3 regions of the Allobosea sp. 29B genome follow, and region 2 is predicted to be linked to each of the others. Evidence: riboswitches for the same ligand, from Rfam matches in the RefSeq annotation. Region 2 holds a riboswitch; each other region holds the start of a gene.
What was found. A riboswitch is a leader RNA that binds a small molecule or an ion and turns the genes downstream of it on or off. The one in region 2 is predicted to bind cobalamin.
Positions count from the first base shown of each region.

Region 1: linked by a shared signal. The riboswitch ahead of GV161_RS04645 (class I SAM-dependent methyltransferase) and the one ahead of GV161_RS15860 (ABC transporter substrate-binding protein) in region 2 are both predicted to bind cobalamin.
Region 3: linked by a shared signal. The riboswitch ahead of GV161_RS06805 (TonB-dependent receptor) and the one ahead of GV161_RS15860 (ABC transporter substrate-binding protein) in region 2 are both predicted to bind cobalamin.

Region 1 covers NZ_LR733817.1:960,958-968,654, forward strand. Annotated here, with positions in the region: gene GV161_RS04625 (ABC transporter ATP-binding protein) at 1-599, opposite strand, end outside; gene GV161_RS04630 (iron ABC transporter permease) at 596-1,576, opposite strand; gene GV161_RS04635 (ABC transporter substrate-binding protein) at 1,573-2,460, opposite strand; gene GV161_RS04640 (TonB-dependent receptor) at 2,468-4,627, opposite strand; gene GV161_RS04645 (class I SAM-dependent methyltransferase) at 4,624-5,382, opposite strand; cobalamin riboswitch at 5,603-5,805, opposite strand; partial or broken gene GV161_RS04650 (cobalamin-binding protein) at 5,892-6,008, opposite strand; gene GV161_RS04655 ((2Fe-2S) ferredoxin domain-containing protein) at 6,033-6,815, opposite strand; gene GV161_RS04660 (ribonucleotide-diphosphate reductase subunit beta) at 6,821-7,697, opposite strand, start outside.
Region 2 covers NZ_LR733817.1:3,255,527-3,263,223, forward strand. Annotated here, with positions in the region: gene GV161_RS15845 (LysR family transcriptional regulator) at 1-807, opposite strand, end outside; gene GV161_RS15850 (amino acid ABC transporter substrate-binding protein) at 1,035-2,051, shown strand; gene GV161_RS15855 (aconitase family protein) at 2,126-3,832, shown strand; cobalamin riboswitch at 3,872-4,082, shown strand; gene GV161_RS15860 (ABC transporter substrate-binding protein) at 4,289-5,326, shown strand; gene GV161_RS15865 (iron ABC transporter permease) at 5,323-6,366, shown strand; gene GV161_RS15870 (ABC transporter ATP-binding protein) at 6,363-7,142, shown strand; gene GV161_RS15875 (class I SAM-dependent methyltransferase) at 7,139-7,697, shown strand, end outside.
Region 3 covers NZ_LR733817.1:1,377,803-1,385,499, forward strand. Annotated here, with positions in the region: gene GV161_RS06795 (AI-2E family transporter) at 1-2,136, opposite strand, end outside; gene GV161_RS06800 (GntR family transcriptional regulator) at 2,278-3,033, shown strand; cobalamin riboswitch at 3,080-3,280, shown strand; gene GV161_RS06805 (TonB-dependent receptor) at 3,400-5,343, shown strand; gene GV161_RS06810 (ABC transporter substrate-binding protein) at 5,340-6,200, shown strand; gene GV161_RS06815 (iron ABC transporter permease) at 6,236-7,222, shown strand; gene GV161_RS06820 (ABC transporter ATP-binding protein) at 7,222-7,697, shown strand, end outside.

The DNA of each region.
Region 1 (7,697 bases), 2.3 Mb from region 2:
ACGATGTGGTCGCAGAAGCGGGCCGCGAGGTCGAGGTCGTGCATGATCACCACGACCACTGCTGTCTCGGCCAGCGACTGCAGCCGATGTGCCAGGTCGAGCCTGTGGCGGATGTCCAGGCTGGCGCCGGGTTCGTCCGCGAGGATAATGCGCGGACGCGAGGCGACGGTCGCGGCAAGCATTGTTCGCGCTCTCTCGCCGCCCGACAGCGCGCTCCAGCGGCGGTTCGCGAGATCGTTCAAGCCATGCTCGGTGATGAGATCAGCAATCGGACGTGAGGCGGCAGCGCGGCTCGCTCCCAGCGCGATGATCTCCTCGACCGAATAATTCCAGGCGGGCTCGAGCTGCTGCGGGAGATAGCCGGCCGTCGCTCCGCGTTCGGCTGCCGGCCACTCTGCCAGGTCGCGGCCCTGCCAGAGCACCTGCCCGGCATCCGGCCGGCGATAGCCCGCGAGGACGCGCAGCAGCGTCGACTTGCCAGCGCCGTTGGGCCCGACGAGGCCTGTCAGGGTGCCCAGGCTGAAGCTCAGCGAAACACCGTCGAGCAGCCGCTTGCCACCGGCCTCGGCGCAGATCGAACGGCATTCGATCCCGGTCATGCCCTGAGCCTCCGCGCCAGCAGCAGCAGGAAGAATGGCCCGCCGAACAGCGCCGTGATCAGCCCGAGCGGGACTTCGGCCGGCGGCAGCACGGCGCGCGCGATCGCGTCGCAAGCGCAGACGAGCGCGGCTCCAATCAACGCGCTCGCCGGCAGCATGGCGGCATGGCGCGGCCCCGACCACCAGCGCGCCAGATGCGGCGCGATCAAACCGACGAAAGCGACGAGGCCGCCATAAGCCACGGCCGCGGCGACGATGCCGGCGCCGACCAGGACCGCGATCCGGACGAAGCGGGCGGGATCGAGCCCGAAGGCGAAGGCCTGCTCTTCGCCGAGGCCAAGCAGGTCGAGCCCACGCGCCAGCCTCAGTGACAAGGCGAGTGCGACAATGACCAAGCCGGTGAGCAACAGCAGCCCGGACTGATCCGGCGTCTGGATGCCGCCCAGAGTCCAGCTCAGCACGACCTGGAGATTCACGGTGTCATCGGAGAGGGCCAGCATCAGGAAAGACCGTAGCCCCCCCAGCATCGCGGCGATCGCGACGCCGGCAAGCAACAGCCCCGCAGTGTCCGGCCGTCCATGCAGACCGGCGATGGCGAGGACCAGCCAGGTCGCGCCCCAGGCGCCGAGGAAGGACAATCCGGCAAGGGCCGGCCCGGCCGGCAGGCCGAGCGGCACGAGGAGCGCGATGGTCGCGCCGATAGCAGCGCCTCCGGCGGAGCCGAGCAGATAAGGCTCGGCCAGCGGGTTGCGGAACACGCCCTGGAAGATCGCACCGCCCAGCCCCAGCAGCGCGCCAACCAGCGCCGCCGCCAAGACGCGCGGCAGCCGCCAGACCACCAGGAGCTGGCTTTGCAGCGACGTATCGCCCGACAAGGCGGCGGCCAGCCGAGCAGGACTCGCCCAGTCATGGCCCGCCATGGCGCCGAAGGCGAGCGCCAGCAGGACGGCAAGCATGAGAAGAGGGAGGCGCTTCATGGCTGGGCCGCCCGCCGCAGCAGCGCTGCCAGCTTCTCGATGCCGTCGACCGTGCGCGGCCCGGGGATCAGGAATTCGGCGCGCGCGACCAGATGGGCGCTGCCGCTGCGGACGGCGCGCAGCAGACGCCAACCGGGCTGAGCGACCAATGCGTCGAGCTCGTCCCTGCGGCCGGCGAAGAGTAGGATGTCGGGATCGGCAGCGATCACCGCCTCGGGCGAGACCTGCGCGACGATGGTCCGCTCCAGGGCATGGCGCCCGCCGGCCTTGACCATGGCATCGCCGGTATAGCTGTCGGCGCGCGCCACCAGCACCAGCCCATTGCCAAGACGCCCGGTGATCATCACTACGCTGGGTCGCTTCATAGGGGCGGCGGCTTCGACGATCGCGAGGCGCTGCTCAAGTGCCTTGGCGACGGCATCGCCCTGATCTGGCTCTCCCGTCGCCCGGCCGACCAGGCGCAAATTGGCCATCACCTCCGCGACGCTGCGGCTGAGCAGCACGATCACGGGAATGCCAAGCCGGCGCATCGGCTCGATCAGCAGGTGCATCGCCTGGCGCGAGGGCGTGACGATCAGCAGCTCCGGCCGTTGCGCGACGATGGCATCGACCGAGAAGCCGAGCCGTCCGCCGACCTGAGGCCGGTCGAGGACCTCCGGCGGATAGCGCGTATAGGCCTCGATGCCGACGACCCGGTCAGACAGGCCGAGCGCCGCGACGAGCTCGGTGTTCGAGGCGAAGATCGGCACGATCCGCTGCGGCGCGCGAGTGATCTCCACCACCCGCCCGAGCGCGTCGGTCAGCCGAACGGGTTCGGCGGCCCCCGCAGAGCAGATCGCGGGAATCAGTGCCAGGATCAGGCCGAGCCGGCGCAGGCGCGTCATCAGACGATCAGAACCTGGCCTGCAGGCCGGCCTGGACCTCAAGCCCCGGCATCGATGTTCCGTAGCCGCCATTGGCGAAGCGGGAGTCGAGCTTGTAGGGCCTCTTGTCGAGGCCGATGAAGATCGGGTGCTCGTTCTTGTTGAAGAGGTTGTTGACCAGCGCGAACAGCTTCACGCCCTTGGCTATCTCGACCTCGCCACGCACGTTCCAGACCCAGAACGGGCTCTTGCGGTGGATCCAGTCGCGGTTCGGCTCCGCGGTGGCGACGAGATTCTCCTCGGTGTTGTACCATATCGGCCCGTAGAGCGTGCCCGAGACCTGCACCGACCACGGATACTGCACGCCGCTCTGGCCGAGGCGCGTGCCGATCGCCGCCTGGTACTGGTACATGCGCTCCGGCTTGCGGCTGTTGGCGGTGACGGCGGCGCCCTTGTCCTCCATGCCGAAGTTCCAGGCGCCGTTGCCGAACACGGACCAGCGCCAGGGCGTGTCGCTATATCCCGCCAACTTCAGGATATCGGCATCGGTCTGCAGTTCGACGCCGCGCACGACGACATCGCCGGAGTTGTTCGCATAATCGGAGGTGTTGGCCACGCCCGGCCGGGCGCGCGTGATGATGCGATCGGAAATGACGTTCTGGAAGATCGCCAGATCCAGCCGCCAGCCTTCTCCGGCATAGGCGGCTCCGGCCTCGACCTGCTCGCTCGTTTCCGGCTTCAGCGACGGATTGCCGAAGATGCGCCCGCCGCCCAGCGTGTTGAAGTCCGCTGCGAGCTCCGTCGCGGTCGGCGCCCGGAACCCGGTCGCGTAGCCGACGCGGAAGGTCAGCCGGTCAGTCGCCTTGAAGGTCACGCCGGTCGAATAGGTCGTCGCCTGATAGTCGACCTCGCGCGGGCGCTGGCCGGCGAGGTTCGGCGTGTATTCGAAGCTGGTCGTGCCGAAAGTCCGGCGCACACCGGCGCGCAATGTGACGCGGTCGTCGAAGAGCTTCTGCGAATCCTCGACATAGAGTGCGTTGACGGTCTCGGACTGGTTGTTGTCCTGCGGCGAGACCGGCGTCAGCGGATTGCCGGGAACGCCAATGCGGTCACGGGTCAAGCGCAGGGTGCTGCGCTCCCAATCCCAGCCGGCGAGCAGGTCGTTGCCAGCCCAGAGCGTCATGCTCGGCTGGAAGCGCGTGCCGATGACATTCAGCTCACGCCGGTTGTAATCGGCCGCCGTGCCGGCCGCCGGCAAGCCGGTGCCGCCACGGATGACCGGCGAGGCCCAGCGGAAATTGTCGACATCCTGCACGGCATAGCCCTGCAGCATCCAGCGATACTGTCCGCCGGGGAGCTGTCCCCGATAGGTGACGTCGAAGGAGTTGTTGTAGCGATCCTCCTGGCTGATCGTGTTGGCGCCGGAGCCGCGGAAACCGACATCGTAGATGCCGTCGGTCCGCAGCGTCGTCTCGATGCGGTGGTCCGGATTAATCTGCAGGCCGAGCGCGCCGGCAACGCCGAGACGCTTCCAGCCGGTGTTCTCCATCTTCGAGCCGCCGCGGCCGGACCGGTAGTCGTCGCGGGTGCCGCCGGAGATGCCGGCGTAGTAGTCGATGCTGTCATAGAGCCCGCCGGTCTGGGCCTTGCCCTGCAGGAGCCCCCAGGAGCCGCCGGCTCCCTCGATCATCGTGCCTGGCGCGGTGCGGCCGGTCTTCAGGATGATGTTGATCACGCCGCCGATGTTCTGGCTGCCATAGACGACCGAGGACGGGCCGCGGATGATCTCGATGCGCTCGACATCGGCCGTCGACAGCTTGGACAGGTTTGCCGTGCCGGCGCGCCGGCCGTTCATCAGCACCAGCACCTGGCTGCGGAAGTCCTTGCCTTGCCCGTCGGTGGCACCGCCGCGGATGTTGATCGAGGTCTGCCCGGGCGTCCACTGGCTGAAGAAGCCCACGGCATTCTCGGCCAGCAGGTCGGTGAGCGACTGCGCATGGGTGCGCTCGATCTGCGCGGCGTCGATGACCTGGACAGTGCCGGGAATGCTGCTGCGCGGTTCGGGGCGTCCCGTCGCCGTCACGACGAGCTCATCGAGCTTGATCTCGGTCTGGGCGAGGGCAGGGGCACTCGCCGTCAGGCAGGTCACGGCAAGCAGGCAGGCCTTGCGGGAAGTCGGGCGGGTCATGACAGGTTCCAGACGAGGATGGCCGAGCGGCGATGGCAGGAGAGGCGAAAGCCGGCCGGCGTCGGCACAGCTTGCTTGTGGAGGTGTTCGAAGAGCTGAGGCCGGCGCGGATCGCCAGGCGTCCAGCCCAGACGGTCGGCCTGGAACGCCGCGAAGGCGGCAAGGTCCGGCAGCACCAGCGAGAAGGTCCAGTCCGTCGCATCGGACCGGTCGGGCAGGTCGGAGCCGAGCCGCGGCAGCACCAGATCGATGCCCGGCGTCTCGTCCTCGCCATGCCAGTCGTGCGGCAGGCAGGCGGCGAGGATCAGCCCCTTCGGAGTCGCCTGCGCCGGCACGACCCAGACGATCTGCCGGCGCGCCCAGCGGCGGCAGCACGCGAGGAAGGCGAGTGGATCGTGGAAATAACCTGGCATCGTCGCCGCGAGGACCGTGTCGGCGGGCTCGCAGATAATGCGCTCATCATCCCAGCTGAGCGGGATGATCTGGGGCCGCTCGGCTCGGAGCGCGAGACGCCCCTGCATCACCGGTGACGGCTCGATCGCGGTCCAGGCCGCGCCTTCGCCGCGTATGGCCGCGCCGAGCTGGCCGCCGCCTGCGCCGACATCGACGAGATCGGCGATCCCCGGAGCCAGCTGTCGGATCAGCGGCGCCACGCGCGACGCATAGTCGGAGGTATCGATCGCACTGGCATAGAGCGCGAGAGGATCGAGCGAACTGGCATTCGCCCGAGTGGAGAGAGGAAGAGCAGCAGGCATGCCTATGCCTATGAATGATATGTTATATCATTACAATATATCTTGTCGGCCACAAGCGTCGCCGGCTTCGCCTGGCGCCAATGGCGGCAGCGCAGTCCCAGGTGCATGGTCATCGTCGTCAGCCCCTCGCTGTGCGGAACAGGGCTGCTCGGAAGCGCGGCAGATACGGCAGCAATCGCGGCCGGACATGCTGCGATCCGCCGGACACCCCGCCCGCGCGACATCAATACGCCGTCGGGGCAGGTCTCCTGGCTCGCGGATCAGCGCCTTCGACCGTCTTCCCAGCGCTTGGCGCCAGTGACGTTAGGGTCGAAAACTCACCGCTTACAGTTGCGGGGGCAGCTCCGGATTGGGCGATCGATGCCGCACCGGATTCCCTCTTAGCTTCGGATCACTCCGAAGACCTCGACGCGCGTCAACCTATATGGCGGGATTGTGGCGTCAACCCGCTACGTCGGCATCGCCGCGCAGGCTGTGGATGGCGCTGACGATCGCATCGAGCCGTCGGCGCGGATGGTATAGCCGGAGACGCCGACGATCCGCTCCTGCTCGCCATGGAGATAGAGCGTCTCGACCGTTTCCTCGGTCAGGCAGACGATGCGTCGCGGAGGAAAGCAGCTGGTCACGGCCTCTTGTCCTGCATGACGGCTTCAGGCTTTGCGGGCTCGCAAGAACTGCTTCTTGCCGGTCGGTTCATAGGCGAGATCCGCCACCGGGCAGCCGCCGAGGATGTGCTCTGCGATGATCCGGTCGACCGCGGCCTCATCGACCCCGCCATAATTGGTGCCTTCGGGCCAGACCTGCACGACCGGCGCCAGATTGCATGGGCCGAGGCAGCTCGTCTTGGCGCTCATGCAGCCATCGCCGGAGGTCCGCAGGGACAGGCGATCCTGCTCGTTGCGGAGGTGGCCCCAGATCACCTCGGCTCCCGCGACATTGCAGGGGCCGCCCATGCAGGCCAGCACGCGCCGCTTCTGTGCCGGCACGAGCGAGCCTTCCGGAGAAACCTTGGCGGAGCCGAGAGAAAGCTCGGTCCGCTCGGCCGCAAGCGCCAAGTCGAGCAGCGAGATGAGGCTCGTTTCGTTCGGCAGCAAGGTCGCGATCTCGATGGCGGGCCAGGGCCGTTCGTCGCGCGAGCGCCAACGGGTCAAAGTGCGCGTGAGCCAGGCCTGGAAATTCGGCTCGGCCGGGATCAGCATGGGCAGGATGACCAGCCGGTCGCAGCCGGCGGCGACCAGCTTGTCGAGCGCGTGCCGCAGCGATGGCGAGCCCTGCTCGGAAAAGGCGAACAGGGCTTCATGCACGCCGGGGCGCGGCGCGAGCGCAGCGCGCAACCGTTCCATCTCCTTGAGCGGCGGCGCGGTGATCGCCGAGCGCGCGAGCAACAGCACCGTGGCCGGCGCGGGCGGCGACATATCGTCAGCTTGGCTCACCTGCCTCACTCCCAGCTCAGCGCGCCGCCATTCTGATATTCAATGACGCGGGTCTCGAAGAAGTTCTTCTCCTTCTTCAGGTCCATCGCCTCGCTCATCCAGGGGAACGGGTTCTCGGTCTCGGCGAAGACGGGAGTGAGCCCGAGCTGGCCGCAGCGGCGGTTGGCGATGAAGTGCATGTACTGCTCGCAGAGCGCCGCATTGAGGCCGAGGAAACCTCTCGGCATCGTATCCCGGCCATAGGCGGCTTCGAGCTCGGCCGCATCGCGGATCATGCCGCGGACCTCGTCCTGGAAGGCCTTGGTCCAGAGATGCGGGTTCTCGATCTTGATCTGGTTGATCACGTCGATGCCGAAGTTCAGGTGGATGCTCTCGTCGCGCAGGATGTACTGGTACTGCTCGGCGATCCCCACCATCTTGTTGCGCCGGCCGAGCGAGAGGATCTGCGCGAAACCGGTGTAGAACCACATGCCCTCGAAGATCACGTAGAAGGTGATCAGGTCGCGCAGCAGCGCCTGGTCGTTGTCGGGCGTCCCGGTCTGGAAGTCGGGGTCCTCGATGTTCTGCGTGTGCTTCAGCGCCCAGGCCGCCTTGTCGGTGATCGAGGGCACCTCACGATACATGTTGAACAGCTCGCCCTCGTCGAGACCGAGGCTCTCGACGATGTACTGGAAGGTGTGGGTATGGATCGCCTCCTCGAAGGCCTGTCGCAGCAGATACTGCCGGCATTCCGGGTTGGTGAGATGACGGTAGATCGCCAGCACGATGTTGTTGGCGACGAGGCTCTCGGACGCGGCGAAGAAGCCGAGATTGCGCTTGAGCATGCGCCGCTCGTCCTCGGTCAGCCCGTCCTTCGACTTCCACAGCGCGATATCGGCCTGC
Region 2 (7,697 bases):
CGTCGAATGGAACGGCCCCCCGGCCGAGAAGCGGCGCATGACCAGGCCGGACGAAACATAGTCCAGCGCCGTCAACGGGTTGATGATCGCAACGCCGGCGCCGCGCAGCGCCATCGCGCAGGCCGCGGCGCTGTTCGAGGTCTCGATGACGAGCCGTCTCTGCACGCCGACAGTCTCGAAGGTGCGGTCGAGCCGTTTGCGATAGGGGTCGTGGTTGATCATGAAGATCGAGCTGACGCCATCAAGGTCGGCGGGGTCGATCGCGCGTCGGCTTGCGAGCGGGTGGTCGCCGGCCATCACGCAGACTTCGGCCGGCGCGCAGAAGGTTTCGTGCTCCACACCCAGCGACGTCATGTCGTAGGCGGCAATGCCGAGATCGAATTTCTGGTCGTTGATCAGTTCGCCGATCCGCCAGGACACATGGGTTTCGACCGTCAGGCTGACGTCGCCATGCTTCCGGACGAAGGCGGTGACGACATCGGCGATGAAGCCTTGCGAGAAGGCGGGTGCGCAGACGATGCTGATATTGCCGTTCTGGAAGTCCTTGAGGGTGGCTGCTGCCCGCCGCAGATGGTCGAGCCCCTTGAAGACCGTGTTGACCTCCTGGGAGAGCGCGAACGCGTAGGCGGTCGGCACGAGGCGCCCCCGGACCCGGTCGAAGAGCTTGGCGCGGGTCGCTGATTCCAGCTGCTTGATCGAGCGGCTGACCGCCGGCTGCGAGGTGAACAGCATCTCGGCCGCCCCGGTGACGGTGCCTGCCGCCATCACCGCCTTGAAGCACTCGATCATTCTCAGATTGAGGTCCATGCGAGAGCAGGTCCCATATCAGAATCGTATGGATGGCGGTCGGTTTTTTATTTGTGAGCCGCGAAGGCCGGATGTCAAATGCCGGTACTGGGCATCGTCATGTGGCGGTCGGGAGATACTGCTGAAGGCATGCAAGGTAAAGTTGAACGCCACGATACCGGTGAAATTCGACAGCAACGGTTCGCAGAAACACGCCGTTGGCGAGATAAGAACATCAGGGGGATTCTATGAAAGCTGCATCGGCTTTGGTGGCGCTGTGCATCACTATTGGTTTCTGGCCCGCCTCGGGGCAGGCGCAGACCCTCGAGCGGATCAAGGCCCGCGGCAAGATCATCTGCGGGGCGAGCCAGGGCGTGCCCGGCTTCTCGCTGCCCGATGCCAACGGCGTCTGGAAGGGCTTCGATACCGACATGTGCCGCGCCCTCGCAGCCGCGATCCTGAACGATCCGATGAAGGCGGAGTTCATGTCGCTCTCCGCCAAGGATCGCTTCGCGCCGCTGCAATCCGGCGAGGTCGACGTGCTGACGCGCACCACGACCTGGACGATCGCGCGCGACAGCCTGTTTGGGCTGAACTTCACCGCGGTGAACTACTATGACGGCCAGGGTTTCATGGTGCCCAAGAAGCTCGGCATCGAGAAGCCAGAGCAATTGGCCGGAGGCTCCGTCTGCGCGACGCAGGGAACCAGCAACGAGATGAACCTCGCCGACTTCTTCCGGTCGAAGGAGCTGAAATTCGAGCCGGTCGTCTTCGCGACCAATGACGAGGTCGTCGGCGCCTATGAGGCCGGTCGCTGCGATGCCATCAGCCTCGACGTCTCCTCGCTCGCCGCCATCCGCCTGAAGTTTCGCACCCCGGACGAGCATGTGATCCTGCCCCAGCTGATCTCGAAGGAGCCGTTGGGAAGCTTCGTCCGGGCCGGCGACGACCAGTGGTTCCGTATCGTCCGCTGGACGCAATTCGCTCTGCTGAACGCCGAGGAGCTCGGCGTCACCAAGGCGAATGTCGACAAGATGGTCGATTCCAAGGTGCCCGATATCCGCCGGCTGCTTGGCAGCGAGGGCAATGCCGGCGAAGGGATCGGGCTGAGCAAGGACTGGGTCGTGCGGATCATCAGGGCCGTCGGGAATTACGGCGAATCGTTCGAGCGCAATCTCGGCAGCGAGAGCCCGCTGAAGCTGGCGCGCGGCGCCAATAATCTCTGGACGAAGGGCGGGCTGCAATACGCGCCTCCCATTCGGTGATATCAACCGCGGGGAGGGCCGGAGTACGCGCCGGCCCCGACCCGGTCCCACAACCGCCTTCGTCGATCCGCGAGATGACTCCAGCTTCGAGACAGGACAATGGGATCGCGGTCGTTGCCGGGGTCGCCGCCGGACCGATCGTCGCTCTTGGCGAGCCCTTGAGCTTCTGGGGCGGCGTTGATCCCGCCACGAGCACGGTGATCGACGTGCACCATCCCGCCCATGGCGCCTCGCTTGCCGGCGCAGTGGTGTTGATGCCGACCAGCCGGGGCTCCTGTTCGGGCTCCGGCGTGCTGCTGGAGCTGGCTCTCTCCGGCAAGAGTCCCGCCGCGCTGATCTTTGCCGGCGCCGAGGACACGCTGACGCTCGGCGCAATCGTCGCTTCCGAGATGTTCGGGCGCCGCATCCCGGTCATCCGCCTCGCCGAAGAGGCTTTCGCCATCCTCTCCTCGGCGCGGCATGCGGTGATCGCGCCGGATGGCGTTTCGGCCGATGGCGGGCGGGTGCGCATCCCTCTCGCTGCGGCGGCGGATGCGGGGCTGCTGTTGTCTCCCGCTGATCGCTGCATGCTCGACGGCAAGGACGGGATCGCTGCCCAGCAGGCCATGCGCATCCTCGTCGCCATGGCGAGCCAGCAAGGAGCGACTGGGCTCCTCGATGTGACGCGCGCCCATGTCGATGGCTGCATCTATGCGGGCCCGGCCAATCTGGTCTTCGCCGAGAAGATGGAGGAACTGGGCGCGCGCGTCCGCATCCCGACGACGATGAACGCGATCTCGGTCGACCATGCGAACTGGCGCCGCCAGGGCGTCGCGCCCGAATTCGGCGAGCCGGCGTCGCGCCTTGCCGAGACTTATGTCCGCATGGGCTGCCAGGCGAGCTTCACCTGCGCGCCTTATGCACTGCCTGAGCCGCCGGGCTTCGGCGAGCCGATCGGCTGGTCCGAATCGAATGCGGTGATCTTCGCCAACTCCGTGCTCGGCGCCCGCACCGCCAAGCACCCGGACTTCCTCGATTTCTGCATCGCCGTCACCGGCCGCGCCCCGCTCGCTGGCGCTTTTCTCGACGAGGGACGCCGGGCGCGCCGGACGGTCCGGGTCGAATTGCCGGAGGATGCGGACAGCGCAGCCTGGCCCCTGATCGGCTACCTTGCTGGCCTGGCCTCGCCCGACCTGATCCCGTTGATCAAGGGCCTGGCGAAGACGCAACCGACACGGGACGATCTAAAGGCGCTCTGCGCCGCCTTCGGCACGACCTCGGCGGCGGCAATGCTCCATATCGAGGGGATCACGCCGGAAGCGGACAGCCTCGGCGGCGCCCCCGAGGACGAAGTCGTCATCACGCGCGAGCATCTTGCCGCGGGCTGGCGCAAGCTGAACGAGGGGCCCGCGGACGTCGATCTCGTCGCCATTGGCAGCCCGCATGCCTCGCTGGACGAATGCCGGGCCGTCGCGGAGCGCCTCGATGGCCGCTCTGTCGCGGCTGCGCTCGCCGTCATCATCACGGCCGGGCGGGAGGTCGTCGCCGCGGCTGAAGTCGATGGCACGATGGCCAGGCTTGCGCAGAGCGGCGTCGCGGTCATTCCCGATCTCTGCTGGTGCTCGATCACCCGCCCGGTCTTCCCGGAGCAGGCGAAGGTGGTGCTGACCAACTCCGGCAAATACGCCCATTACGGGCCGGGGCTCTCCGGCTGCGCCGTCAGGCTGGGGACGCTCGACGACTGCATCGAGGCTGCGCTGACGGGTATCGCTCCCGCGCGGCTGCCCGCCTGGCTCGCCTGAGCCATCGGTTGGCAGGCTTGACCCTGCGGCACGGCCTTATAGGGTGACCGCGATCGAGGTTCTCCGGGTTGCTCCCGGAGCTAAGAGGGAATTCGGTGAGGCGTATTCCGCCAAAGCCGAGGCTGCCCCCGCAACTGTAAGCGGCGAGCTCTCCGTCCATCGTCCACTGGCGCTGATCGCGCCGGGAAGGCCGGGCGGAACCGGCATCGACCCGCGAGCCAGGAGACCTGCCCCGGTCGTCGAAGACGTCTTTCGGACGGGGTGTTCCGGAGCTGTGTGTCGATGGCGGCGATGCCCTCCATCCATCCACGCCCCCGCGCAGTTCCCCGCCTGCCATCTCGGGGAGCGATGAGACCCATGTTCACGAACACCGTCCGCGCCGTCGCGCAGAGCTTGACGGCTGCGCGCCGACCCTTCTATCAGAAATGCAACATTGTTACATTAAAGGCTTGTCCCGTGCCGGCTACCCGCCATCTCGCCCGCCTGCTGCAAGGACCGGTTGCAGCGCTCCTCGGCACTCTGTTCGCGGGTGCCGCCTTGGCGGCGCCGACGCAATATCCGCTGACCCTCGAGAATTGCCGGGAGAGCGTGACTTTCAATGCACCGCCCAAGCGCGTCGTCGCGATCGGCCAGACCCAGACCGAGATCCTCTATGCGCTTGGCCTCGGCGACCGTGTCGTCGGCACCGCGGTCTGGTTCTCGCCGGTCGCCAAGCCCTATGAGGCGGTGAATGCCAAGGTGAAGCGTCTCGCCGACAACGATCCGAGCTTCGAGGCGGTGCTCGCCCAGGAGCCCGATCTCGTCACCGCGATGTTTGAATGGCATGTCGGGCCCAACGGCATCGTCGGCAAGCGCGATCAGTTCGCCAAGGTCAAGGTCCCGACCTATGTCTCGCCGACCGATTGCGTCGGCAAGGACAATTCCGGCGCCGGCGACGGCGTACGCACCCAGATGTTCACGATGGAGCTGGTCTATCGCAACATCCGCGAGTTCGGGCAGATTTTCGACGTCTCCGACCAGGCCGATGCGCTCATTGCCGAGCTCAAGGCTCGTGAAGACAAGGCGGTCCAGGCCGTGGCGAACGTCAAGGCCAAGGACGTGCCGGTCGTAGTCTGGTTCTCCAGCCGGGATATCAAGGGCGACGGCTTCATGGCCGGCAAGAACGGCGTGCCCGCCTACATCCTGTCGAAGCTCGGCGCCCGCAACATCATCGCCACCAATGAGGAATGGCCGCTGGTCGGCTGGGAGAGCATCGCCGGCGCCAACCCTGCTGTGATCGTCACGGTGAAGATGGATCGCCGCCGCTTCCCGGCCGATGACATCGAGAAGAAGCTCGATTTCCTCAAGACCGATCCCGTCGCCAGCAAGCTCGATGCGGTGAAGAACCAGCGCGTCGTCATCCTCGACGTCGGCGCGACCCGCGCCGGGCTCGACACGGTCGACGGCATCGAGACGCTCGCCAAGGCGATCGCCGGCTTCGGCCTCGCTCCTTGAGCCACGCTGCCCACGGCCCGAACTGGCCGGCGCGGATCGCCATCGCGTTGGCCTCACTCGTCGCGCTCACCGTCTCGGTGGCGCTGGCGGTGACGATCGGCGAGATGCGCATTCCGTTCGACACAGCGCTGCGGGCGCTCGGCAACGGGCTGTTCAGCCTCGACTTTCCGGTCAGTGCGATCCAGCAGGGCGTGATCTTCGATTACCGGCTGAGCCGGGCGCTGATGGCTGGCCTGTGCGGCGGCGCGCTGGCGCTCTCGGGCGCGATCCTGCAGGCGCTGCTACGCAACCCGCTGGCGGAGCCCTATGTCCTCGGCATTTCCGCCGGCGCCTCGACCGGCGCCGTCGCGGTGCTGATCCTCGGCGTCGGCATTGGCGGCACGGCGCTGAGCGTCTCGGCCGGGGCCTTCATCGGTTCCTGCGCCGCGCTCGCCGTGGTCGCGCTGCTGGCGACGGGGGCGGGCGGGGCGAGCGATCGCGTCATCCTTGCCGGCGTCGCGACCTCGCAGCTCTTCAATGCCGCGACTGCGACGATCGTCACGACAATGGCCAGCGCCGAGCAGGCGCGCGGTGTGATGTTCTGGCTCTTGGGGAATTTCGGCGGCGTGCGCTGGCCGGATCTCTGGATCGCCGCGCCGGTCGCCTTCATCGGCTTCGGCATCTGCATGCTGCACGCCAAGGTGCTCGATGCCTTCGCCTTCGGCGTCGATGCCGCCGCCTCGCTCGGCGTCGCCGTCACAAGGGTGAAGGTCGTGCTCTTCGCCACCACCGCTGTGATGACCGCGGTGATGGTCTCGATCGTCGGCACGGTCGGCTTCGTCGGTTTGATCATTCCCCATGCCGCCCGCTTCCTCGTCGGCTCCGGCCACGCGCGATTGCTGCCGGCCTGCCTCGTCGTCGGCGCGATCTTCATGATCCTCGCCGACATCCTCTCGCGCGTGCTGATTCCGCAGCAAATCCTGCCGATCGGGGTAGTGACAGCGCTGTTCGGCGCGCCGGTCTTTGCCCTCATCCTCTATCGTGCGAGGCGGCCGGCATGACGCTCGCGATGCGTGAGGTGCGCTGGGGCGCTGCCGGCCGGATGATCGTCGACGGGGTGACGCTGCAGGCGGCGCCTGGCCGGGTGCTCGGGCTGATCGGCCCGAACGGCTCGGGCAAGTCGAGCCTGTTGCGGTTGCTCTGCCGCTTGCGCAATGTCGCGAGCGGCGTCGTCACGCTCGACGAGCGCGATATCGCTGCCGTGCCACGGCGCGAGCTCGCCCGCCGTCTCGCCTTCGTCGAGCAGCAGGCGACCACCGAGATCCAGCTTTCCGTCTGCGATGTCGTCCGGCTCGGCCGCACGCCGCATCGCGCCGCGCTGGCATCCTGGAACGGCGCCGACGAGGTGGCAGTGAACGAGGCGCTGGCGCGGGTCGGGCTCACCGAACGGCACGACCAGTTCTGGCATACGCTGTCGGGCGGCGAGCGCCAGCGGGTCCATATCGCTCGCGCGCTGGCACAGGAGCCGAGCGAGCTGATCCTGGACGAGCCGACCAACCATCTCGACATCCAGCACCAGCTCTCGATCCTCGGCTTGGTCCGACGCCTCGGCATCACCTGCATCATGGCGCTGCACGATCTCAACCTCGCGGCGATGTTCTGCGACGAGATCGCGTTGCTGCACGAAGGGCGCTTGCAAGCCGCAGGGACGCCGGACGAGGTCCTGACCGCAGAGACGATCCAGCGCATTTTCGGCGTTGCGGTCTCGATCCGTCAGGGCGCGTCGGGACGCCGGCACATCGAGTATCTGATCGAACCGGAACGGAGGCAGTCATGAAGCCGGCCGAGGCGCAGACCCAGGTTTCCGACTACTGGACCCGGCGCGCGCCGGCCTTCGACGGTGTCGCCTCGCATGTCGCGCAGGCTTCGCTCTGGCGTGATGTTCTCGCTGCCGCCTTCGAAGCGGAGGAGGCGAGGGACGTCGTCGACGTCGGCACCGGGACCGGCGCCTGCGCGCTGATCGCTGCATCGCTGGGGCATCGCGTGCGGGCCTGCGACGGCTCCGCGGGCATGCTCGCCGTGGCCCGGCAGGCGGCCGAGACCTCCGGGCTCGACGTCACCTTCGAACAGGCGCTGATCGAGGAGGCTTCGTTCGCCCCGGGCTCGGCCGACATCGTGACCCTGCGCAATGTGCTCTGGACCTTGCCCGATCCGATGGCGGCGCTGCGCAAGGCTAACCTCGTCCTGCGCCCGGGCGGGCTCGTGCTCGTCTCGGACGGGCTCTGGTCGATCGCCCCGCAATACCGCTCGACCTATCCCGAGACGCTCGCCAACAGCCTGCCGCGTCATGACGGGCTGACGGAGGACGATGCCCGGGCGATGCTGAGCGAGG
Region 3 (7,697 bases), 1.9 Mb from region 2:
GACGGGATTGTCTGTAAAACGCGCATCGCGCTCGGTATCGGAGACGACCAGCGTCTCGCCACTGGCCACGACATGCTCGCAGATCGCCGCCCGGCGTGGCAGGATCGGCCGCCCGGCCGCGTCCCGGCCGAAACCAGATAGTTCCTTGCTGCCGCCGATGACGATCTCCTGCTCGGCATCGATCGCCGAGATCATCGCCACGTCGACATCGAAGGCATCGGCCGCGCGCTTGGCGATCGCATCGAGATCGTCACGCAGCGCCTCGTCGAGGAAGCCCGTACCGTGGAGCGCCGCCAAGCGCTCGGCATCGTCGGCCGGCATCGCTACCACAGCCGGTTCGCTCGCCGTCTCGGGCAACAGGCGCTGGACCCGGCCGATCGTCTCCTGGATCGAGGCGGCGATCTCGTCGGCACCGATCTCCTTGCTCGCCTCGCCCGCCAGCCTCTCGGGCGGCACCGTCCAGAGAACCACGATGACCGTCAGCTCCGGCCAGCGCTGCCGCAGGCGCCGGCAGAACTGCCGGGCGGCGTTGTCGGGCTCGCCGCTGAAATAGTTGAGGCAGACGATCGGCACCCCGTCGAGATCGAGCCTGGCGACCGAGCCCGTCGTGACATGAGCGATCCTGCGCACCTGCGCGGGGACGCCTTCGAGGTCGAGCGCATGGGCCAGCATCTGCGCGGCGATCCCGTCGATCTCCCATTTGCCGCCGATGCAGACCACCTTCGGAGGCAAGCCCTCCGCAGCCGCGACCGGGTGCTCCTCGCGCAGCTCCTCCAGCAGCGCCTCCATTCCCTCCGCGATGCGCAGCCGGTGCGCCGCAGTCGCCTGGCGACCATAATCGTCGCTGGCGAGGCGCAGCACCGCGACGCCGACGGTGTCATAGAAGGGCACCACGGAGAGCGTCTCGATCTCGCTTTCGGCGATCTCGATGGCTTCGTCGACATCGCCCGCTAGCAGGCGCTGGTAGATGCGTTCGGTCGGACTGAGCACCGGCACCGAGCCGAGCAGCGTGTCGAGAAACTGCAATTGCGGCAGCGTCTTGCCGAGGACCAGCAGGCAGACCGTCAGCGGCGTCGACAGGATCAGGCCGACCGGGCCCCAGAGCGCGGTCCAGAACGTCGCGGCGGCGATCAGCGAGATCGCCGAGAGCCCGGTGCTGGTGCCATACAGCATAGGTTCGACGATGTTGTTGCTGATGAGCTCAAGCCCCGCGATCAGCGCCAATGTCCACAGCACCATGTGCCAGCCGGGGTCGACCGCGAAGGCGAGCGCCAGCGGGAAGACCGCGGAAATCAGCGCGCCGACATAAGGCACGAAGCGCAAGACAGCCGCGACCACGCCCCAGAGCAAAGCGCCGGGCACGCCGATCAGCCACAGGCCGAGCGCCAGTGGGATGGCAAAGGTGGTGTTCACCACGAGCTGCATCAGAAGGTAGCGGCTGATCCGCCTGCCGGCATCCTCGATCGCATCGGTCGAGCGGTGCAGGTTACCGCCGAGGATGCGCAACAACCGGTCGCGCAGGTCGGTCCGGTCGAGCAGCGCCAGCACCACGAAGACGAGAATGATGCCGGCCGTCGCCAGCGGCTCGAGTGCCCGCCCGAGCCAGACCAGAGCCACCTGCAATTGCGTGCCCGGCGCCGGCACGATCTCGACGCGCTGTGCCCCGGCGCCCTGCACTGACTCCACTTCCTTCTGGAGGGAGGCGATCGCGTTCAGCGCACCATCGAGCATCCCCGGCGCCCTGAACTGCGCCTTGAGATCGTTGAGCTTGTTATGGATCGTCGACTGATAGCTCGGCAGTTGCTCGCCGAGCGAACGCAGCTGCGTGCCGAGCACGAGGAAGAGCCCGGCCAGCAGCACCAGCACCACCGTCATCACTGCCGCGATCGCGACCAGCTTCGGCACGCCGCGCCGCCGCAGCCACATCACCGGGGGATTGAGCGCGAAACCGATCAGGAAGGCGAAGGCGAGCGGGATCAGGATGTCCTGGCCGTAATAGAGCGCTGCGATGATCACTGCCGCCGAGACGAGCGTCGCCGCCACCTTGACGATGTCGGCGCCACCCAGATCGCCCGCGCCGATGCCACCCACCTCCGGCTGGACCGCTCTTCGGCTCGGAGCCGGTGTCGTTGCCATGCGCGAAGCCCCCCGGCCCCCTATTGGGTCGCCTTAAGAACGTGGGACGGACCACCCGGTTCCGCCTGCGCCCCACGCCGCATTGCGAACTGCAAGCTCCAGGCGCTAAGACGAAACGATCTTCAACCATTGGTGTCGGCGATGGCGCGGGAAGAGGCCGGAAACGGCGCATCGGACAAGGCTGGGATGATCTGCCGGGCGCTACGCCGCGCGATCATCGAGCGCGCGCTCGAACCCGGGGCGGCCTTGCCTGAGGACGCGCTCGGCGAACGCTTCGGCGTCAGCCGTACCCTGGCACGCCATGCGCTTGCCCAGCTCGCCGCCGAAGGTCTGGTCGAACTACGCCGCAACCGCACTGCCGTGGTGGCAACACCGAGCTGGCAGGAGGCGCGCGACACCTTCGACATCCGCATCGAGCTGGAGCGCCTCGTCGTGCGCCAGCTCGCCGGCCGGCTGAGCAAGGCGCAGCTTGCGGCCCTGCGCGCCCATGTCGACTCGGAGGATGCGGCGCGTGGCGGCCCGGACGCGATATCGATCCGGCTCGCGACCGAGTTCCACATCCTGCTCGCTGAGATGACGGAGAGCCCGATCCTGATCCGCTATGTCAGTGAGCTCGCCTATCGCTGCTGCCTGATCCTGTCGCTCTACAGCCGGCCGCATTCCTCGGAATGCGGCATCAACGAGCACCGCCTGCTGATCGACGCGCTCGCAAGCGGCGACGTCGGAAAAGTCACGAGCCTGATGCACCACCATCTCGATTCGGTGGCGGAGCGCGCTCTGGTGGCGGAAGCCAAGCCGCGCGGGCGCGACATCATGGCGATCCTGGCGCCCTATGCGGAGGCGCCGGCGGAGCCCGCCAGGACCGCACGCAAGCGCTCGCTCAAGGCCGCGGAATAGCCGCTCGCGAGGGTGAACGGGCGAATTGACGCTGCCGCATTTCCGCCCTACTCGTGAACGCGACGGTTCCCTCACGGGATCAAAAGGGAACGCAGTGCGGATGGCTCGGCCATCTCATGCTGCGGCTGCCCCCGCAACTGTAAGCGGCGAGCCTTTCGCCATACGCCACTGGGACCTCGGCCCTGGGAAGGCGGCGAAGGGCAGCGACCCGCGAGCCAGGAGACCTGCCGTCAGCCGTGGTCACACGCGAACACATCGGCCGGGGTGCGCTGATGGGTGGTAGAACTGCGCGCGCCCGGTTTCGGGAGTGGGTGGGGACATCTCGTTCGCGGTGACGTGCCACTGACGTTACCGCCGAGGTTTCCCGTGTTCCGTTTGCCAAAGCCCGCCAAGAGCGGGCATTCGCCCCTTGCCCTCTCCCTGCTCGCCGCCTCGACCATGTTGATATCGCTCTCTGCACTGGCGCAATCGGGCGAGAAGCCGATCGCGCTCGACGAGATCGTCATCAGCCCGACCGGCGTTCCGACCCCGGCCAGGGAGATCGCCAGCTCTGTCACCGTCGTCACCGCCAAGGAGATCGAGCGCCAGCAGCGCCGTACCTTGCCGCAGGCGCTCGCCGCCGTGCCCGGCCTCAACCTCGTCCAGACTGGCGGCCCGGGCGGGCTGACCTCGGTCTTCATGCGCGGCACCAACTCGAACCACGTCAAGGTGCTGATCGACGGCATAGAGGTGAACGACCCCTCGACGCCGAACCGTTCCTTCGATTTCGGCCAGATGCTCACCACCGACATCGAGCGGATCGAGGTGCTGCGCGGCCCGCAGAGCGGCCTCTATGGCGCCAACGCGCTCGGCGGCGTCATCTCGATCACCAGCAAGCGCGGCGAGGGCCCGCCCAAGGTGACGGGCTCGGTCGAGGCGGGCTCCTACGGCACCTTCAACCAGAGCGTCGGGCTGAGCGGCGGCAATGACCGCTTCGACTACGCCTTCAACGTCAGCCATTTCCGCTCGGATTCGACCCCGGTGACGCCGCCGAACTTGGTTCCCGCCGGCCGCCGGCGTAACCCGAGCTCCTACGACAACTGGAGCTATTCCGCCCGCCTCGGCGCCAGGCTGACCGACACGCTGAGCGTCAACTGGGTCGGCCGCTATATCGACGGGCAATTGCTGTTCACCGGCGATTCCGGCTTTCCGAGCCTGCCGAACAGCTTCCGCTCGAGCCAGAACTACCGCCAGGCCTTCACCCGCGGCGAGATCGTCTGGGATCCCTTCGAGGGCCGTTTCGTCAACCGCTTCGGCGTCTCCTACAGCAATCAGGACCGCTCGAACCGCACAGCCAACGCGGCAGGCATCCTCGGCCTGCCGACCGAGAACCTCGGCGAACGCACCAAATACGACTGGCGCGGCGACCTGAAGCTCACCCAGAGCCAGACGCTGGTGATGGGCCTGCAATATGAGAACGAGCGCTTCGACACCTCCGCCAAGACCGTTTCGAACGGCAATAGAGGCGCCTTCGTCGAATTGCAGTCGAACTGGACCGACCGCTTCTTCACCGTCGCCAATATCCGCTACGATGACGACGACAAGTTCGGCGGCCACACCACCTATCGCATCGCACCGGTCTTCATCGTGCCAGGCACCGACACCAAGCTGAAGGCGAGCTACGGCACCGGCTTCAAGGCGCCGACGCTGAGCGAGCGCTTCAGCGATTCACGCCCGGCCTTCAACTTCTACGGCAACCCCGATCTGAAGCCAGAGGAAAGCCGCGGCTGGGATGTCGGCTTCGAGCAGCCGCTGCTGAACGGGCAAGTCAATTTCGGCGCGACCTGGTTCCACAACGACATCGACAACCTGATCCTGACCAACGCCACGCGCACCTCCTATACGAACATCGGCCGCGCCACGACCAAGGGCGTCGAGGCCTTTGCGGCGCTCGAACTGACGCCGCAGTTCAAGGTCCGGGCCGACTATACCTTCACCCTCGCCAAGGACGAGACTGCGCGCCAGGAGCTGCTGCGCCGGCCGCGCCACAAAGCGAGCGTCACTGCGAGCTGGATGCCGATCGAGAAGCTGACGCTGTCGGCGACGCTGGTCTATGTCGGCGCTCGCATGGACGGGAACCGCGACTTCTCGATCTCCAGGATGCGAGCGCCAGGCGCCGCGATCATCAACCTCGCCGCAGACTACAAGGTCGACGAGAGACTCACCGTGTTCGGCCGCGTCGATAACCTGTTCGACAAGCGCTACGAGAACCCTGTCGGCTTCCTGGTGCCGGGCCTCAGCGCCTTCGGCGGGATCAGGGTGAGCCTGTGAGGCGACTGGCTGCCCTCGCGCTCGGCCTCTGGCTGGCGGCGTTCGGCGGCCCCACCCATGCGGACGATGCGCCAGGGAAGCCGAAGCGCATCGTCTCGCTCAACATGTGCACCGACGAGCTGGTGCTGCGGCTGGCGTCACCGAAGCACGTCGCCTCGGTGACCTGGCTGTCGCAGGACCCGCGCAACGCTAACATGGCTCCGCGCGCCCTGACGATCCCGGCCAATCACGGTCTGGTCGAGGAAGTACTGGCGCAAAAGCCCGACCTCGTCGTCGCCGGCGCCTATACGACGCGCTCGACCGTCGCGCTGCTGAAGCGCGTCGGCGTGCCGGTCCGCGAGTTCGGCGTGCCGGGTAACCTCGCCGAGATGCGCGCCCAGATCCGCGATATGGCGAGGCTGCTCGGCGAGCAGCAGAACGGCGAAGCCCTGATCGCGGAGATCGACAAGCGCCTCGCCGCGCTGGCGGACCGCCCTCGCCCGGCGCATCCGCGTGCGATCGTGCTGCGTCCGAACGGCTTCACCACCGGGCGCGGCTCGCTCGTTGACGAGATCCTGACGGCAGCGGGGCTGACCAACCTCGCCGCCGAGCTCGGCATCGACAATTACGGCCAGATCGCGCTCGAGACCGTCGCGCTCGGCAAGGCCGATATCCTGATCCTCAACACCACGCCGAACGGCCCGCCCTCGCTAGCCCATGAGATCCTGCATCACCCCGTCCTCGCCCGACTCGGCGACCGGCTGAAGCTCGTCGCCTTGCCGTCGAAGCTCTGGACCTGCGCCGGTCCGGCGGTGATCGACGCGATCGAATTGCTGCTCGACGCGACCGCGCCGACGCCAGCCGGAAAAAGCCCATGAGCGTTACGGCCATGCCCTCCTCCGCATCCGACCGGATGTCCTATTGGCGGCTCGTCGCCCTCCTGGCCGCCGCGGCGCTCGTCATGGCCGCGCTGTCGCTCGCCGTCGGTTATGCCCGGCTCGACCTCTTCGCCGCGCTTAGCGACTGGCTCGCCGGCCGGCAGAGCCTGCCGGCGCTGGTACTCGTCGAACTGCGCCTGCCGCGCGCCATCCTCGGCGCGATCGTCGGCTTCAGCCTCGGGCTGGCCGGCGCGGCGATGCAGGGTCTCCTGCGCAATCCGCTGGCCGAACCCGGCATCGTCGGCATCTCCAGCGCCGCCGCCTTCGGCGCCGTCACCGTATTCTATTCCGGTTTCGCCGGCGCCTTCGCGCTCGCTTTGCCGCTCGGCGGCATCGCCGGCGCATTGCTCGCCGTGCTGCTGCTCTTCGCCCTCAATGGCCGCGGCGCCGGCACGATGACGCTGATCCTCGCCGGCGTCGCGATCAACAGCTTCGCCGGGGCGATGACCTCGCTGGCGCTCAACCTGGCGCCCAACCCCTATGCCGCGCTGGAGATCGTATTCTGGCTGATGGGCTCGCTCGCCGATCGCAGCCTGATCCATGTCTGGCTTGTGCTGCCGCTGATGCTAGCGGGTTGGATCCTGCTTCTCTCCAGCGCGCCGGCGCTCGACGGCCTCACGCTCGGCGAGGACACGGCGCGCAGCCTCGGCTTCGACCTGACCTGGCTGCGAGTGCGACTGATCGGCGGCGCTGCGCTCGCCGTCGGCAGCGCCGTCGCGGTCACCGGTGCGATCGGTTTCGTCGGCCTCGTCGTGCCGCACCTCCTGCGCCCGCTGGTCGGCCACAAGCCCGGCCGGCTGCTGCTGGTCAGCGGCTTCGGTGGCGCCATCCTGCTGCTCGCAGCCGATACGATGCTGCGGCTGCTGCCGATCCGGCCCGAACTCAAGCTCGGCGTCGTCACCGCCCTGATCGGCGCGCCCTTCCTGTTCAGCCTGATCCAGCGCCTGCGGCGGGAGGCGTGATGCGTATCGAAGCGAACGGCATCGCGATCGCCTTCGACGGCAAGCCGATCCTCGCCGGCATCGATCTTGCCCTGCAACCGGGCGAACTCGTCGGCCTGATCGGCGCCAACGGCGCCGGCAAGACCACCTTGCTGCGCATCCTCGCCGACCTGCTGCCGCCGGCAGCAGGTAAAGTTCTCTATGATGGCAAGCCCGCAAAAGCGCTGGGACGCCGCGCGCTCGCGCAGCGGCTCGCCTTCCTCGCCCAGGGCGGCGGCGTGCAATGGCAGATGCGGGCGGAGGCCGTCGTCGCGCTCGGCCGCCTGCCGCATCGGCGCCCCTTCGCCGACCTGACCGAGGCCGATCGCACCGCGATCAACAAGGCTTTCGCCGCGACCGATGCCTGCGCCTTCCGCAAGCGCAGTCTCGACAGTCTGTCGGGCGGCGAACGCGTGCGCGTGCTGCTGGCGCGGGCACTGGCGGTCGAAGCGGAGAT